2 regions of the Desulfitobacterium hafniense DCB-2 genome follow, and region 1 is predicted to be linked to the other one. Evidence: riboswitches for the same ligand, from Rfam matches in the RefSeq annotation. Region 1 holds a riboswitch; the other holds the start of a gene.
What was found. A riboswitch is a leader RNA that binds a small molecule or an ion and turns the genes downstream of it on or off. The one in region 1 is predicted to bind cyclic di-GMP.
Positions count from the first base shown of each region.

Region 2: linked by a shared signal. The riboswitch ahead of DHAF_RS16960 (Na+/H+ antiporter NhaA) and the one ahead of DHAF_RS23205 (methyl-accepting chemotaxis protein) in region 1 are both predicted to bind cyclic di-GMP.

Region 1 is NC_011830.1:4,953,739-4,961,644, reverse strand. Features, by position in the region: gene DHAF_RS26225 (hypothetical protein) at 1-23, opposite strand, end outside; gene DHAF_RS26870 (KilA-N domain-containing protein) at 655-861, shown strand; gene DHAF_RS26865 (KilA-N domain-containing protein) at 887-1,162, shown strand; gene DHAF_RS23205 (methyl-accepting chemotaxis protein) at 1,349-3,310, opposite strand; cyclic di-GMP riboswitch class I at 3,466-3,550, opposite strand; gene DHAF_RS23200 (MFS transporter) at 3,848-5,038, opposite strand; gene DHAF_RS23195 (methylated-DNA--[protein]-cysteine S-methyltransferase) at 5,266-5,805, shown strand; partial or broken gene DHAF_RS26635 (antibiotic biosynthesis monooxygenase family protein) at 5,878-6,033, shown strand; gene DHAF_RS26505 (hypothetical protein) at 6,043-6,180, shown strand; gene DHAF_RS23190 (ATP-binding protein) at 6,431-7,906, shown strand, end outside.
Region 2 is NC_011830.1:3,631,922-3,639,827, reverse strand. Features, by position in the region: gene DHAF_RS16995 (FadR/GntR family transcriptional regulator) at 148-885, shown strand; gene DHAF_RS16990 (4Fe-4S dicluster domain-containing protein) at 1,008-2,051, shown strand; gene DHAF_RS16985 (DUF2085 domain-containing protein) at 2,081-2,449, opposite strand; gene DHAF_RS16980 (double zinc ribbon domain-containing protein) at 2,452-2,835, opposite strand; gene DHAF_RS16975 (hypothetical protein) at 2,880-3,188, opposite strand; gene DHAF_RS16970 (BaiN/RdsA family NAD(P)/FAD-dependent oxidoreductase) at 3,333-4,592, shown strand; gene DHAF_RS16965 (hypothetical protein) at 4,685-5,254, shown strand; cyclic di-GMP riboswitch class I at 5,353-5,447, shown strand; gene DHAF_RS16960 (Na+/H+ antiporter NhaA) at 5,635-6,804, shown strand; gene DHAF_RS16955 (HutP family protein) at 7,146-7,574, shown strand; gene aroH (chorismate mutase) at 7,592-7,906, shown strand, end outside.

The DNA.
Region 1 (7,906 bases):
ATTAAGTTATCACCAATGCTCATTACTCATAATGGCATCTTTATTACCTAACTTCTCAAAATCTTAGGTAATAAAAGATGCCATGCGGTCAAACCCGCATGGCATTAGTTATTTTGGGGTATTTGACACCTGATTTACCTTATAATTTTAGAGATGGCATCGGCAGTTTTTCTATACGGTAGGGAGTCGCACCTTCGTTACGATTAAAATATGAAATTCATTAACGAAAGCAAGGGGCACACAGGGACAAAATTCTGGTGCCTTTTATTTCTAAGTAATGTTCTTCTCTACACTGCCCCGACCAGTTCATTGATCTGTCCCTTAATTACTTCCTCATTGATCTGTCCCTTAATTACTTCCTCATTGAGCTGCACAATTTTTGGTAATTTCATTCTTAACAGAGGTCCGCAAACAATGGCCTTTTTTGCGCAATTTATCTTACATTATCGTTTAGATATAACATGTTTTTTAGACAGGATTTAAATCACTGGGTAGTCAAGGACCACCATATCTTTTTTATATTGTCATAGGGAACATATGTTTGATATAATTGTATAAGAAAAAATATATATACTAATCGATAATTTTGATCAACTACTTTCTTTGATACCCGCTCTGTAGTTTATTACTCTGAAGAAAAGGAAGGTGACCAAAATGACCTTGGATAAAAAGTGGAAAGGTACAATTTATGCCGATGGTCAAGAAATAGCAGTCTTTTCTAGTGGAGATAATAATGATTACATTTCCCTTACGGATATTGCACGATTTAAAAGTAATGAGCCGAACGATGTGATTCGGAACTGGATGCGTGGGAAAGATACTTTAGAATTTCTTGGACTTAGGGAACAACTTGGATTTTAAACCCGTCGAATTCGAGGGGTTTAAAATGCAGGCCGGTTCTAACGCTTTTACTATGTCCCCGCAAAAATGGATCAGCGGGACGAATGCCATTGGAATCATTTCACGTTCTGGTCGTTATGGCGGCACTTTTGCTCACAGAGACATCGCCTTTGAATTTGCTTCATGGATTTCAGCAGAGTTCAAGTTATATATCATCAAAGATTATCAACGACTTAAATTAGATGAAAATAGTCGTCTTTCATTGGGTTGGAATCTTAATCGCACCCTTGCGAAAATCAATTATCGTATTCTTTTATTTTAAACGAGATTCCTTCGTGTATACCCAAAAACTACTGTTAATAGCGACATCGATATTTACCTAACTTCACAATCATCCCCACAGTTTTAGAACATAATAAGAACCAAAGCCTTGAGGCACATAAATTCTATGCGCTCAAGGCCTTTTTATTATTAGGCTCTGTCCTCTATGGTGGCCACGATGCAAAGCTTATCTAATTTTAAATTTCGCGACTTGAGTGAGAAGTTCTTGAGCCGCAGTTTCTAATTGGCCGGAGGATTGAGCAATCGTCTCGATTGAAGCTAATTGCTCTTCTGAAGAGGCTGAGATTTCCTGCATACCAGCCGAGGCTTGTTCAACCACTGCGGAAATATTTGTGGCTTGATGAGCAACTTCTTGTGTCTGATCATTGATTTCTCCTAAGGCTGTGGAAATTTCATAGGAGTTTTGCGCAAGCTCAGTAATCGAAGCAAAAATCTTTGCAAAGCTTTCTTTGGTATCTTCTGCCGAAGATTCCATAACAACAACGCTTTCTTTAGCCTGATTCATATTATTAACCGCTTCATTAACCTTGCTATTAATGCTATTGACAATATCTTCAATTCTCTTAGTGGAATTACTGGATTGCTCAGCAAGTTTGCGGATTTCTTCGGCTACGACGGCAAATCCTCGCCCTGCATCACCAGCGCGGGCCGCTTCGATCGAAGCATTTAAGGCCAGTAGATTGGTTTGTTCAGCGATACTGTTAATAGCCCCGATCATGTTGCGAATCTCATCGGCCATTGTCGCCAGTTGAAGTATCGATTGACCAACAGTATTCGAATACTTGTTGTTTTCTTCTATTTTTTGACTTTGGCGTTCAAGAGCCTTTTGACCTTCTTTAGCAAGCTCTAATGATTCTTTGGCCTTGTCTGCACCAACTTCTGTTTTTTGCGTAGCTTCGCCGACGATATGATTAACCGTAGCAATCGCATCTGTTGAACCTTGAATCATTAAAGCCTGATTGCTGTTGCCCTGAGCCATTTCGTTTATCGTTGTAACGACTTGGGTTAAACTCTCCGTGGTTTCCTCAGTTGTCGACGATAATTGCACAGAATGAGATGCTAAAGCCGAGGCAACCTCTTGAATGTTGACGACAAGTCCCCTTAAGTTGTGAGTCATTGTTTTAAGACTATGATAAAGTCGGCCGATTTCATCTTTTGACTTGATTTCAACTTCAAAGTCTGTCAAATCTCCCCTCGCAATTGTTTCGACAACAGAGGATAACTCGACGAGGGGCTTCGTAAATCGTTTGGCAAAGATAAAGCCGAATAAGCCGACAATAACGCTCACAGTAAAAAGCAAGCCGATTGAGATATACAGGAGTTTATTAGCGGAAGCCATCGCCACCGAAACGGGGGTTTCCACAACGATTAACCAGCCCGCCTGCTCGTGCAAAGCATGGCTGACAATAACCTCTTCACCTTGAATATTTGCCGCTTGCATGGTCATGTCCTGCCCAGTAAAACCTGTTTCCACAAATTCTAAAGAGCTGAAATCTTCCTGGTTTTGAACATATTCCATATGGGGATGGGCCAATACTGTCCCTTGTCTGGAAAGCACATAGACGTTTGAACCGTCCTCTGAAAGATCTGTGACAAAATCACTGAGCTGGGCGAGTTGTATGTTCGCTTGAAGAACTCCGACAATGTTATTATTCATATCACGAACAGGTGTAGAGATAACGACGATCAATGCACCGGTAGCCTTCGCAACGATAATATCGGATACATACTCTTCAGTCCCGTTCATGGCTTGGTTAAAAAAATCCCGCTCAATGATGTTGGTTAAGGCATCATCATTACTTTTAACGACTTGTTGTCCTTCAGTATTGTCAAGAGCAATAATAAGTTCGGGATTGACTTTAACGGCATCCAGCAGAATATTTTTCGCATTAGGTAAATCGAAATTGCGGATGGCCGGCTGATTAGCGACCATATGTAGGGTATTGAAATTTTTATCTAGCATCCCGTTTATTTCAGCTTCAGCAATTGCTATTTTATCCTCGCTTAGCTGATAGGTACTCTGTTGGGAGTCTGAGATAAAAGAGGGTATGGATACGGCAGAAAAGATTAACAGTGGAATTAAACTAGTAGCTAAGAACATCAAAAATAATCGTGTCTTGAGTTTCAAACGAATTCCTCCCTATAATATCTTATTATTTTATTTGAATAGCTTGCTTTTCCATAGAGTTTCTGACTATACTAAACCGGCTCACCAAGGATAAAAGTTGGCTGAAAAAAACAATAAAAAAAGCCGCATTCATTTAGCGACAGCAAAAAGAAGACTTCGGTAGCTTGGCGGCCATCAGCTTGATCAGGAAGGCCCATAGCTTTGCGTCCTTAGCTTTCACTAAGTTTGCCTTTGTCGCAATATAATTAAAGATATCCAGCCACATTGGTATGTTGTATGAGGTATTACCTCAATCATTCTACTACAAATTACTACAATTTGAAAGATAATTTATAAATAAATCTATATCCGCAAATAGTAATAACATTTTTAGGGTTTATCATCCTCATGAGCGTCGAACAAGCTCTGCTGCCAGGTGCATATGGGATTTTTGTATGAAACGAGAAGGTCTTTTGATGAATAATAAAAGCCTTGAGATACGATCGTCTGACGTAACTCAAGGCTTATTACTTATCTGCTCCTGAACATAGCTGTGTGCTACTCCGCCTTAGCGGCAGGATCAAGCTCAATCTTAATTCGGCGTGAAAGTATGAAATTGAGGAAGGCGATAACGGCTGCGCCCATAAAGACGGCCTGATATCCAAAAGCCGCCCACAAAAGCCCGCCGAAAATGGGAATAACCATAGAGGCGATATGCTGGAGACTGACCCCCGTCGATAGGGTTGGAGTCACATCATCAAGATCGACGGCAATCTTCCGTAAATATGTCGACCGCGCCATTTCCACCGCTGCCATGGAATTATCGATGACATAGCAGGCGGCGATAATCACCGCAGCGATGCCGACGGGGAAAATGTCGGCTGAGAACGCATAGCCAAGACAAATGGCGAACAACAAAGCGGCCTCCACCGTCAGAACGAATCGCTCCCCCCGGACGTCGATCAAGCGGCCAATCATTTTACGTGTGCCGATACTCACAAAGGCGACAATCATACCCAGGATAGCAAACATCTGAGGTTGCACATTAAACACCTTGATCAGGACCCATGGGGCAAACGTCAGAAAAATCTGTGCCCGCGCTCCGCTGACACCGGCCAGGACATAATAGAGGGCGTAGCGTTTGCGAAAAACAAATTTGACTTTCCTGGCTTTCGGTTCGCCCTTCTTCATCAGCCCCACCGCCAAAGCAGCAAACACATAGAAAACAGCACCGATAATAAAGGCAATCTGATAGGTCATATTCAGGAAATGAAAGCTCAGGAAGACAAAAACGTAGGCGATAATACTGCCGAACAGACCAAAGGCACTGATCGTTCCAAGCCTGGCGCCGAAAGACCCCAGCTTGGACAGGGACATGCCGATGGAGGGCGTGACAGGCATGACCATATGTGTGCCGAGGCTGTACATCATCATCCAAATGATCATAACCGCGAAGGTGGGGGATAAGAGGCCCAGCCCCAGCATCCCCAATCCTGCCGCGGCCATGCCGAGCATGGCAATCCGCACATCCCCGGCAAAACTTAAAACCGCCAGAACCAGCATGATAAAGAAACCCGGCGCTTCCCGGGGCACCTCGAGGAAACCTCTGACACTCTCGGAAAGCATGAATATATCGTTTAAATAGTTGTTAAATATGGATGTATTAATACCTGCACCGATCCCGGCGAACAATCCTGCCAGCAAAAACAGCTTAAAGTCCCGGTCACCATCACTATGTTTTTCTTCCATATAAGCCGAACCTTTCAAATCCTCTGACCCATTTTTCAAGCGCTTTAGCAAATAAACCGCAAAAGCATTATAGCATGGGAAAATAATGCTTTCAATGTGCTGGTAATATGGGAATGGTTTAAAAGAGAAAAATATAATCTCCCAAAACTGCGAGATTTTCCCGGACCAGTTATGCTACAATCAACCTTTAGAACACGTGATAAAACAGATAAAGAAGGAGGGTCAAAATGTATTATTCAACAACCTATCTATCACCCATATGCACAATTACCCTTGCCTGTGACGGCGACAATCTTATCGGCTTATGGATGGAGGGTCAGAGATTTCATGGCGGTACCCTACCCGAAAGCATGATCGAAAAGGACGATATACCGATCTTTGACGCTGCCAAAGCATGGCTGGACAGATATTTTGCAGGTGAGAGGCCTGCCACATCCGAATTGCCCCTGGCCCCCATGGGCGGCGAATTTCGTCAAGGGGTATGGGATATTTTATGCCAAATACCCTATGGCCAGGTAATCACCTATGGCGACATTGCCAAACAGATGGCTGAGAAAATGAACAAAAAGTGTATGTCCAGCCAAGCAATAGGCGGAGCCGTAGGTCATAACCCCATATCTATTATCATCCCCTGCCATCGGGTAGTAGGTGCCAAGGGTAACTTGACAGGTTTTGGCGGAGGAATCAGCAGGAAAATCCAGCTGCTTGAACACGAAGGGGTGGATATGTCCCGGATGTTTGTGCCTAAAAAAGGCAACGCACTCTAAATAGTAAGGAGCAAGCCGGCAATGATCTTGGTTTTATTTGAAGTTACAATATAAAAGAAATATAGGGATGATTATCTTGCCTTAGCCGCCAATCTTAAAAACGAACTTGTCAAAAGTGAAGGATTTATACGCGCAGAGCGTTTTTCCAGTCTTGTCAAGGAAGGAAAGCTGCTTAGCTTATCTGTTTGGGAAAACGAAGAATCAGTGAATCAATGGCGCAATCAAACAGAGCACCGCATGAGTCAACGACAGGGTCATGATGCCATGTTTGCAGGCTATACCATTACGGTTGCGTCCCAGCTGCGCAGTTACAGCAATATAGAGCGGTCGGCAGCACCGGAAGATTCCAACAGTTTCTTTGGTCATCCAAATTGAAACTTGAGTAAAAATATGATGAATGGAAAGTGAGGCAAGGGCATAAAACGCTCTTGTTATATTTGGAATATTCAGATAGTTAATTGACACTAACGCTATTCAGCATTATGATGATAATGTCATGGCTTTACTAATGCTAATCTGAATATCGCCAACTAAAATTCAAGCAATACTGGGAAAGGAGGAAAAGCTGACTTGAACCGAAAGGGTGGAATCACATGGATTCATCAGCCGGAGGGGGAGTAAGCGGTTGAAAATACCCCACTTAAAATTAGGCACTAAAATCGCCATGCTCTCCTTTCTGCTGGTTTTTTTATCCGTTTTTCTGGCAGGCGTGATCATCGTCAACCGAATTTCCGATAAGATGGAGCAGGAAATCGGTTATAGAGCCATGGCCATTGCCCGAACGGTTGCCCAGTTAAGTGAGGTGCAGGAGAATCTCAGCGGGTTTGAGGGCTCGAAAATGATTCAACCCCTTGCCGAACGGATTCGCCTGGCCACAGGAGTTGAATATATCGTCATTTTTGATATGGAAAAAATAAGATATTCCCATCCTTACTTAGATCGCATTGGCACCGTCTTTAACGACGGCGACGAGGAACTCTCTTTACAAAGAAAGGAATATCTCTCCCAGGCCGTGGGGGTTGTCGGGCCGTCAATTCGTGCTTTTGTCCCTGTCCTGGCTGATGAGGGAACCCGTCAGGTAGGAGTCGTTGCCGTCGGCATTCTTGTCCCTACCATCCGGGAGATTGTCGGTGCCATCAGGGTTGAACTCTATTCTTCGATTTTGATCGGCTTAGCCCTGGGAGGGCTGGGGTCCTTTTATTTAGCCAGCAACATCAAGAAGAATATGTTCTCCCTTGAGCCCAGCCAGATTGCACGGATGCTGGAAGAAAGAGTGGCAATTTTCCAGGCTATGGACGATGGAGTCGTCGCCCTTGATATGGAGAACCGCATTACAGTCATCAATGAAAAAGCCTGCCGGATTGCCGGAACTTCTGAAAAAGCGGTGGGGTGCCCTTTACAAGAGTTTCCCGCGTTCACTGCCTTAAGCGATTTTTTAGAGACCCATGATCCTGCAGAGAGCACAGAGCTTATCCTCAATAATACCTGGGTTCTCGTGGATTTTTTACCGATCAGGGTCAAGGAGCAGGTGGTTGGGCGGGTCGTCACCCTCAAAGAGAAGACAGAAGTGCGGAAAATGGCGGAGGAGTTGACCGGTGTAAAAACCTTTATTGAAGCCTTGCGAGTGCAGAATCATGAATCCCTGAATACCTTGCATACCATCGCCGGGTTGATCCAGTTAGACAAAGCCGATCAAGCCATGGAATATATCTATAGAGTGACTGAGGAGCAGCAGGAGGTTACAAAATTCCTAAGCAGCAAGATCATGTACCCTAATGTAGCCGGGTTGCTCTTAGGAAAATATAATCGGGGCAAAGAGCTGAAAGTCGATGTTCTATTTGATCCGGATTCCCGCTTAAGTGAGCTGCCGGAGGGCTTTGACAGCAATACCCTGACGATTATTCTGGGAAATCTGCTGGAGAATGCCATGGAAGCGGTGGTGGGCAGTAAAATAAGTGAGGTCCACTGTCGGATTAAGCATGAACACCATCAACTCATCTTGAGTGTGGAGGATACCGGGCCGGGGATTTCCTTGGCCAATCAAGCCCAAATGTATCAGTGGGGATTTTCAACCAAAGGGAATGGCAATAGGGGAATTGGC
Region 2 (7,906 bases), 1.3 Mb from region 1:
AGCCGGCAGATTTTATTTTAATTTAAATAATAGGTTCAGAATTGAGAAATTTGTTTTAATTGACAGAAAATAGTGCTGGTCAATGCAGAGTTGTTCATGATAAACTTAAGTGGGAATTGAGGGCTAGGCTTAAGGAGAGAGTAAAATTTGGAGCTTAAACCGATTAAGACACGAAAAATTTATGAAGAAATCGTCGAGCAAATTCGGGAACTGGTAGCCCGCGGGGAACTTAAACCCGGCGACCGGCTGCCTTCAGAACGGGATTTGGTGGAGCGCCTGAAAGTGAGCCGGGCTTCGATTCGGGAAGCTCTCAGCGCCTTGGAATTGATGGGACTGCTTGAGGTGCGCAGCGGCGAGGGGACCTTCGTTCGCAGACTGCGTTCCGAATCGGTAGTGGCGCCTTTAGCGTGGATGCTTACCATGGAGAAGGGAACCGTGCTTGAATTGCTGGAGATTCGGAAAATTCTTGAGGTCCAGGCTGTAGGGATGGCGGCTGAACGTGCCGAAGCAGAGGATATAAGAGAATTATCGGCGGCCTTGGATCGCTTGCAGGACGATTTACACAGTCCTACTTCCGATGGCTCTTCAGACCATCGATTTCATTACGCCATTACCCGGGCGACCAAGAATAAGATTATGATCCGGCTTATGGACACCATATCGGATCTTATGAAATATAGCCTTAAGGCGAGCCGTTCGAAGCTTTATGAAGGCAAATACACTCCGGCCCTTCTTTTTCAGGAGCACAAAAAGATTTATGAAGCGATTGTGGCCAAGGATGTGGAAATGGCCAGGAACTATATGCTTACTCATCTTACCGGTGTAGAGGAAGAAATCTTAAAAGGTTTTGATGAAGAAAATGAGGCAATAACACCTATATATTAGGCTTGAGATAGGACAGGAAAGTATTGGGACAGAGCGTAAAAGGCTCTGTTCTTTCTTTTCTCAGTTAAAACGTTTATACTAAATCTAAAGAATAAATTAAGTGGCACTAAGAGGTGAAGCAGATGCTCAACACATGTCAAATGGTTTATCACCATAAGAATTGTTTAAATACTAAAAAGCCCTACGCTAAACCCTGCCGGTTATGCATAGAGGCTTGCCCTCATCAGGCTGTCTCTGAATATCGTGAAATCGATGCCAAAAAATGTACCGAATGTGGGGCATGTATGGCAGTTTGCCCCAGTGACGGTTTTGTGGATCGTTCGACGGATCTCCTGCATACCTATCTTGAGGAGCAAGGGGAGATTATCCTCAATTGTCCTCAGGCAGCCCCTCTGGGTTTTGAGATACCTTGTCTGGGAGTCATCGATGGCGATTTGTGGCTGGCCCTGATCCATGCAGCCAAGGAAAAGAACGTGGTGATTCATACGGGCAAATGCGCAGAGTGCCCTGATAAAAAAGCCTGTGCCTTAAGCGTGAAAACCTTCAAAGCCATTCATGAGAGCTGGCCGGATCATCCCCCGATCGTCATTCAAGTTAGCCCTGATCAACCGGGGGAGGCGGCAACACCTGGAACCGGTTCCCCAAGCAGAGCTGCTCTGCCCCAAAAGGAGCCGGCGGAAAAAAGAGGGTGGAGGAAGAAAGGCTGGGAGAAGCTTGAAACCATCTTGCCGGGGTTGACTGCGGATGAAGCCTACCCAATCCCCCGCACACGCCAATTATTAGTAAAGCGGATGCAAGCTTATCCCCAGGATAAGATGCCCATACCTGCTTTGCAAGTGGGAAATATTTGCACCAGCTGCGGAGTATGTGCGGCCATCTGTCCCCAGGCAGCCCTTACCAAAAGGGAAAACGGGGATGAGTTAACCCTGATCTATGAACCGTATAAATGTGTCCGTTGTCAGCGCTGTGTCACTATCTGCAACCCGAAGGCCCTGGAATTTGTGCCAAAGCAGCTGTCCCATCGTCACTACACAGGCAAGATTCTTCTTCATAAGGGCAGTCCTAAGCATTGCACCCGCTGTGGCAAACTAGTCTTCGATAATTCTGAACCCCCCATGTGTGTCGCTTGTGCTTCCTCTTCCGGTGACAGCATCTTTAATGCTTAGCCCCGTATAGGGTCTTTGCTTTGTTGTATTTAAAACATGATATAATCATACAAGAGCCTGCCATGATTAATACCCATCAGAATAATTTTAGCCAGTAAAAAAACAGTAGCGATTCCTGCCCCAATGCCGGTCAATAGTCTGCGTTTATTCGTGCTCTCCCCTAACCCCAAATATTGAACACTCCCATCGATTCCTAAGGGAATAAGCAAGAGAATGATCGTTCCCAGTGGTACAGGGTGATACTTCAAAGCAAGGAGTGCGCCAAGGATATAGCCGAAGGCTATTCCGGTACATCTTGCACAGACTGGAAATTGGCGTCCCCTGAAAAAGAAGGATCGTTCAGGCAGACGGTGGCATAGAAACAAATAATGCAGGGCTTTGCCAATGTTTATGTTCATGCTCAATAACCTGTTGCCGCACTAAATCCTCCCCAGACAATACCGAACACATAAAGAATCATGCCAAAGGCAACTCCGCCTATGGTCCAATTACAAATGGATTTGGCTTTTTCAGGCTCTTTGGCATGCCAAATAAAAAAAAGGATGATACCGACAACCGGCATACAGAATGAAGCGGCCTTGGCTGTTTTGGGAGCATTCTCCTCTTTCAAAGCAGCCCCTTTCGTAATAAGCTGCGCTCCGCAATTCTTGCAAAGTTCATGCTTTGATTTAGTATTCGCACCACAGGCTTGGCAATGTTTGGTTCCATGAAGCGGCTTGACTCCACAGTTTGGGCAGACCTTAACTTTTTTGCCAATTTCCATACCACATTCGCGACAGAACATTCCTTCTCTCCCCTCTCTCTCAGTGAGTGTAAAAACAGCCGGAGCTAATTATGATGGTGATGATGACCGCAGCTGCAACCCGGCCCGTGAACATGTGGGGCAGGTGAAGAGCCGTCTTGTTTGGAGGTCCCTTTTTTAATAGGTTCTCTTAGCAGTTGATTCATTAAATGCTGGGTATGGGAAAGTGGCTGCTGCTGAATTTCCAGAGCCAGCTCAATGGCTTGGCGCAGCGTTTCATTAGGCACTCCCAAGGCTTTAGCATCCGTAACGGCTGAGCGAAGGCTGGCCAGGGCATTCGTAGCTGCAGCAGCAGATATCTGTATTAATAAAGTCGTTTTTTGATCCAATTCCATACTGATTCCCTCCTATAATTGAATTTAAACTTAATATAGCATAAGAATGTGGCAAGCACAAAAACTTTAAACAAATCCATGATGTATACAGTCGATCTTCAAGGATTGGGTTCAAGAAAGGATTAAGTCAAGAAAGGATTAAGAATGAAGAAAGAACGCGTTATTGTAATCGGAGCAGGAGCAGCCGGACTTATGGCTGCAGGCCAAGCCGCCCTGAAGGGGGCCGACGTGCTGCTCCTGGAAAAGAAAGAACGTCCCGGGCGTAAAATTGCCATTTCCGGCAAAGGACGCTGCAATCTGACCAATGCAGAAAATGTGGGAGATTTTATTCGGAATTATCCAGGCAACGGACGTTTTCTCCATGGCATCTTAAGAGAATTTGATAATGTAAGGCTTTGCGATTTCTTTGCTCAGTATGGTGTTGAGACCAAAACTGAGCGGGGAGGGCGGGTGTTTCCTGTCTCGGATGATGCCGAGCAAATCGTTGAGGCCTTGCTCAAGTATATTATGGATGCAGGGGTGGAACTGGCCACCGGACAGACGGTGGAAGAGATACTCCTGGGTGAAGAGAAGGTCCGGGGTGTGCGTTTAAGCAATGGGAAAGTCCTTGAAGGCAAGTCGGTGATCGTCTGTACGGGAGGGGGGTCTTACCCCGCCACAGGCTCCGCCGGAGATGGCTACAAGATGGCTCAAAAGCTGGGGCATAAGGTGATTCCCCCACGGCCATCTCTTGTTCCCTTGAGAACTTATGAAGATTGGGTAAAGCAGGTTCAAGGGCTTTCCTTAAGGAATGTGGAAGCCACGTTGTGGTATGGCGGGAAAAAGCAGCAAACGGAGTTTGGGGAGATGCTTTTTACTCACTTCGGCGTCTCAGGACCCATCATTCTCACCTTAAGCCGTTGGGCAGGCGAAGCGTTGGCCGGCGGGGAGAAGGTTCGCTTGACCCTTAACCTTAAGCCGGCCTTAACTGCGGAGCAATTGGATCAGAGAGTGCAGAGAGATTTCAAGAAATACTTGAATAAGCAATTCAAGAACTCACTGGATGAGCTGCTTCCCAAAAGCTTAATACCCCTGGTGATCCAATGGTCCCAAATTCCCCCGGAGAAAGCGGTCAATAGCATCAATAAAGAAGAAAGAAAACACCTGGTCCATGTGTTGCAGGAACTTCCTTTAACTATCAAAGAGACTCTGCCTTTAGCGGCAGCTATCGTGACCGCCGGAGGAGTGGATGTCAAAGAAATCGATCCCAAGACCATGGCTTCCAAAAAGATTAAGGGTCTTTATTGGGCCGGAGAAGTAGTGGATGTGGACGGAGTGACGGGAGGATATAACCTGCAGGCAGCCTTTGCCATGGGGTACCGGGCCGGCCGGGGGGCGGGGGAATACGCCTCAGTCGATGACTAGTACTCCGTAACACCTAGAATCTGCACATTCTAAGATAAGAATCATGTCTTAGTTCCGCCACGGTTGCATAAACTGGTGATGAGGTGAAGTTTATGCGTCGGTGGCAATTTTTTAGTAAGTATAAAAAGCGGAGCGGGTTCATTCCTCGTTCCGGAAGAAGCGCATCCCGTGTCAGGAACTATCGGCATAGTGCGCCCACGGGCTTGCTTAGATTTGAGAAGGTCATTATTCGGGCAGTGGTTCTCTCTGCTGTCTTCTTGGTTTTAGCTCAAATGGCCTTAGGGTTAGCCAAAGACCCTGTAGGTTACTATATTTCCGTGGCCCAAAACATAGAAGCCCCCTCCTTGGACAGTACACCGGTATCAAGTACGGTCACCCCGAACTTGATTCAGGAAACGATTCCCCAAACTTCCCTGATCACCCTCAAGGCGGTCCCCGCTGCTCCGGTTCGCGTGATCCAAAATGGCAAAACTCTGGGAACGTTGGCACGGGGAGAGTTGGAGATTCCTGCTCAAACAGGAGTAATTCAATTGGATGGAACCAATGTGCCCACTATTGTTCGCATCCAGGTGATTAAGAAAGATTCCGCCCTGACAGAGCCGCGGCTTAATCAGACCCTAATGATCGAGCATAATATTCAAACCTTGAGAGTCGGGCGCTGAAGTATGGAAAACAAGAAAAATGCAGAAATTTGCCGGGTTTTATTGCTTAAGGCAGTTTATCTATGCTATACTAAAGTATCTGAAAATTATATTATCGTTGATGGTTGGAGCAAACTTTGTGAAAGCAAAGGACGCTAAAGCTATGGGTCTAAGGCCGTCGCGCAAGACCGGCTAGGATCGCCAGGCTACAAGTAGTTAGAACTTCTTAGGGGAGAGTAGTTCCTTTTTGGACTACTCTCTTTTTGTATGCTTTTTTTGCCCTGTTGGGAAGAATAAAGGGTTGAACAGCAGTATAAGGCAGCCGGCAGTGTCGCCTTTTGTGGGGCGTGAAAATATAAGGAACATTTTACACATTATTTTTAACTTGAGGAGGAAGACCAGTGAGTACGCAGAAAAAGACCATCAATTTTTTGCAGGAGTTTTCGATTCCATTAATTCTAGGTGTCCTTATCGCACTTGTTTGGGCTAATTTAGCGCCGGAAAACTACCATCATTTTGTCCACAATGAAATTATCGGCCATATATCTCTTCATTTCTTTGTCAACGATATCTTTATGGTGTTCTTTTTTGCCATGGCAGCGATAGAAATTACTCAAAGCCTGCTGCCCGGAGGAAGCTTAAATCCCCTTAAAAGGGCGATCAATCCTCTGATGGCCACCCTTGGCGGAGTTCTGGGCCCAGCCCTTGTCTTTCTTGGTTTAAATGCCCTGATCGGGAGTCCTGAGTTTGCCAGAGGCTGGGGTATCCCTACAGCCACCGATATTGCTTTAGCCTGGCTGGTGGCAAGGGTAGTGTTTGGAGCTCAGCATGCTGCGGTCTCTTTCTTGCTGCTTCTGGCTATTGTCGATGATGGCATCGGTCTGATGATTATTGCCTTCTTCTACCCTGATCCCGCCAACCCGGTGGCACCCCTCTGGTTATTGCTCACTGTGGCGGGTATGCTGGTTGCTTATCTGCTCAGACGCAAAAATGTTCAGAGCTACTGGCCTTATATCATCTTGGGGGGAATTCTGAGCTGGGCCGGCCTTTATCTGGCCCATATTCACCCGGCTTTGGCCCTGGTGTTTATCGTTCCCTTCCTGCCCCATCCTCCCCGGGAGGAATTCGGCTTATTCGAAGATGATCCCCAGGATCACTCCACTCTGAAAACATTTGAGCACGAATGGAAAATATTCGTGGACTTCGGCCTGCTTTTATTTGGATTAACCAATGCGGGGGTGGAATTCTCAGAAATCAACACTCTCACCTGGCTGGTTCTCATTGCTCTCGTCGGCGGAAAAACCATCGGCATATTCCTCATGGGTTCTTTGGCTACAGTCATCGGCTTTCCCTTCCCCAAAGGCATGGGGTATAAAGAGCTCCTGGTGGCCGGCGTGATAGCGGCTATGGGACTTACCGTTGCCCTATTCGTCTCGGGTGTAGCCTTTATTGATCCGGGTCTGCAGGGAGCAGCAAAGATGGGAGCACTGTTCAGTGCAGTTGCGGCGGTCATTGCTTTCGCCTTGGGTAAAGTGCTCGGAATCAAGAAAGTCAAAGACACTCAGGCTTAAGGTGTGGCTGGAGCAGGTCCTCTGGAAAAAAGGGGCCTGCTTTTTCTTTTGGCTCCTGTCTTGAAAATGATCCTAATGCATTATATAATATAATTTAATATCTAATCCGACAGCTGGTGTAGGGCATAGTGTAGGACGGTTGTGGTTCTCTTATCTTTTACTCTTAAATTTAATAAAGGAAGGATGGTAGGACGGTGATTTAGTGAATTAGACACCGTAGGTGTCTTTTTTGTTTTCTTTTTTAGGTAAAATGTCCTAATGTGCTAAAGCACATAGTGTAGTACTATTAAGGATGGGTTAATCTAAGCCAAGGAATCCCTTTAGGGAAAGGAATGAATAGAATGGTTGCTGAAAGTAAGAAAATTGCTATGGCGGCGATGCGGATGGCTATGGCTGAAAGCCGTGAAGAGGAGGTTCACTTGAAGGACGGTTTCGGACGCCACGGCATTCGCACTGTGGCGGTGGATTATGGGGGCGAATATCTTACAGCTATTAAAAAAATCGTGGAAAGAGCCATTGTTGCCGCGAAACGGGAAGGGGTCATTCAAGAAACCCATGGCGATGAAGGAGCCGTTGCCGGTGCAACCCGGGAAGCTTTGAGCCAGATTATGCCCAAGGCCATGGGATTGAATATCGGTGGAAAAATAGGCATTGCCAGAAGAGATGAACATTTATCGGTAGCGGTTTTCTTCGGCGTGGGTTTATTGCATTTGGATGAGGTGGCGGTAGGCCTGGGACATAGGGCGGCGCCGAAAGAAATCAAGGACTAAAAGGGAGGTGAACCAATGTGACAAGAGTTCGTGGTATACGGGGTGCCATTACGATTCAAGAAAATAATGCTGAACACATTCGTGAAGGGACACAAGAGCTTTTGCAGGAGATGATCAAGCGCAATTCTTTAGCAACAACGGATATTATCAGTGCCATCTTCACCCTGACCAAGGATATTGATGCGGCATTCCCGGCAACTTTCGCCCGCCAGCTGGGCTGGGACCGGGTCCCTATGATCTGTCTGAATGAAGTTCCTGTTCCGGGTTCATTGCCGATGTGCATCCGCGTGCTGCTTCATGTGGAGTCTGCTTTGACCCAGGAAGAAATTCAG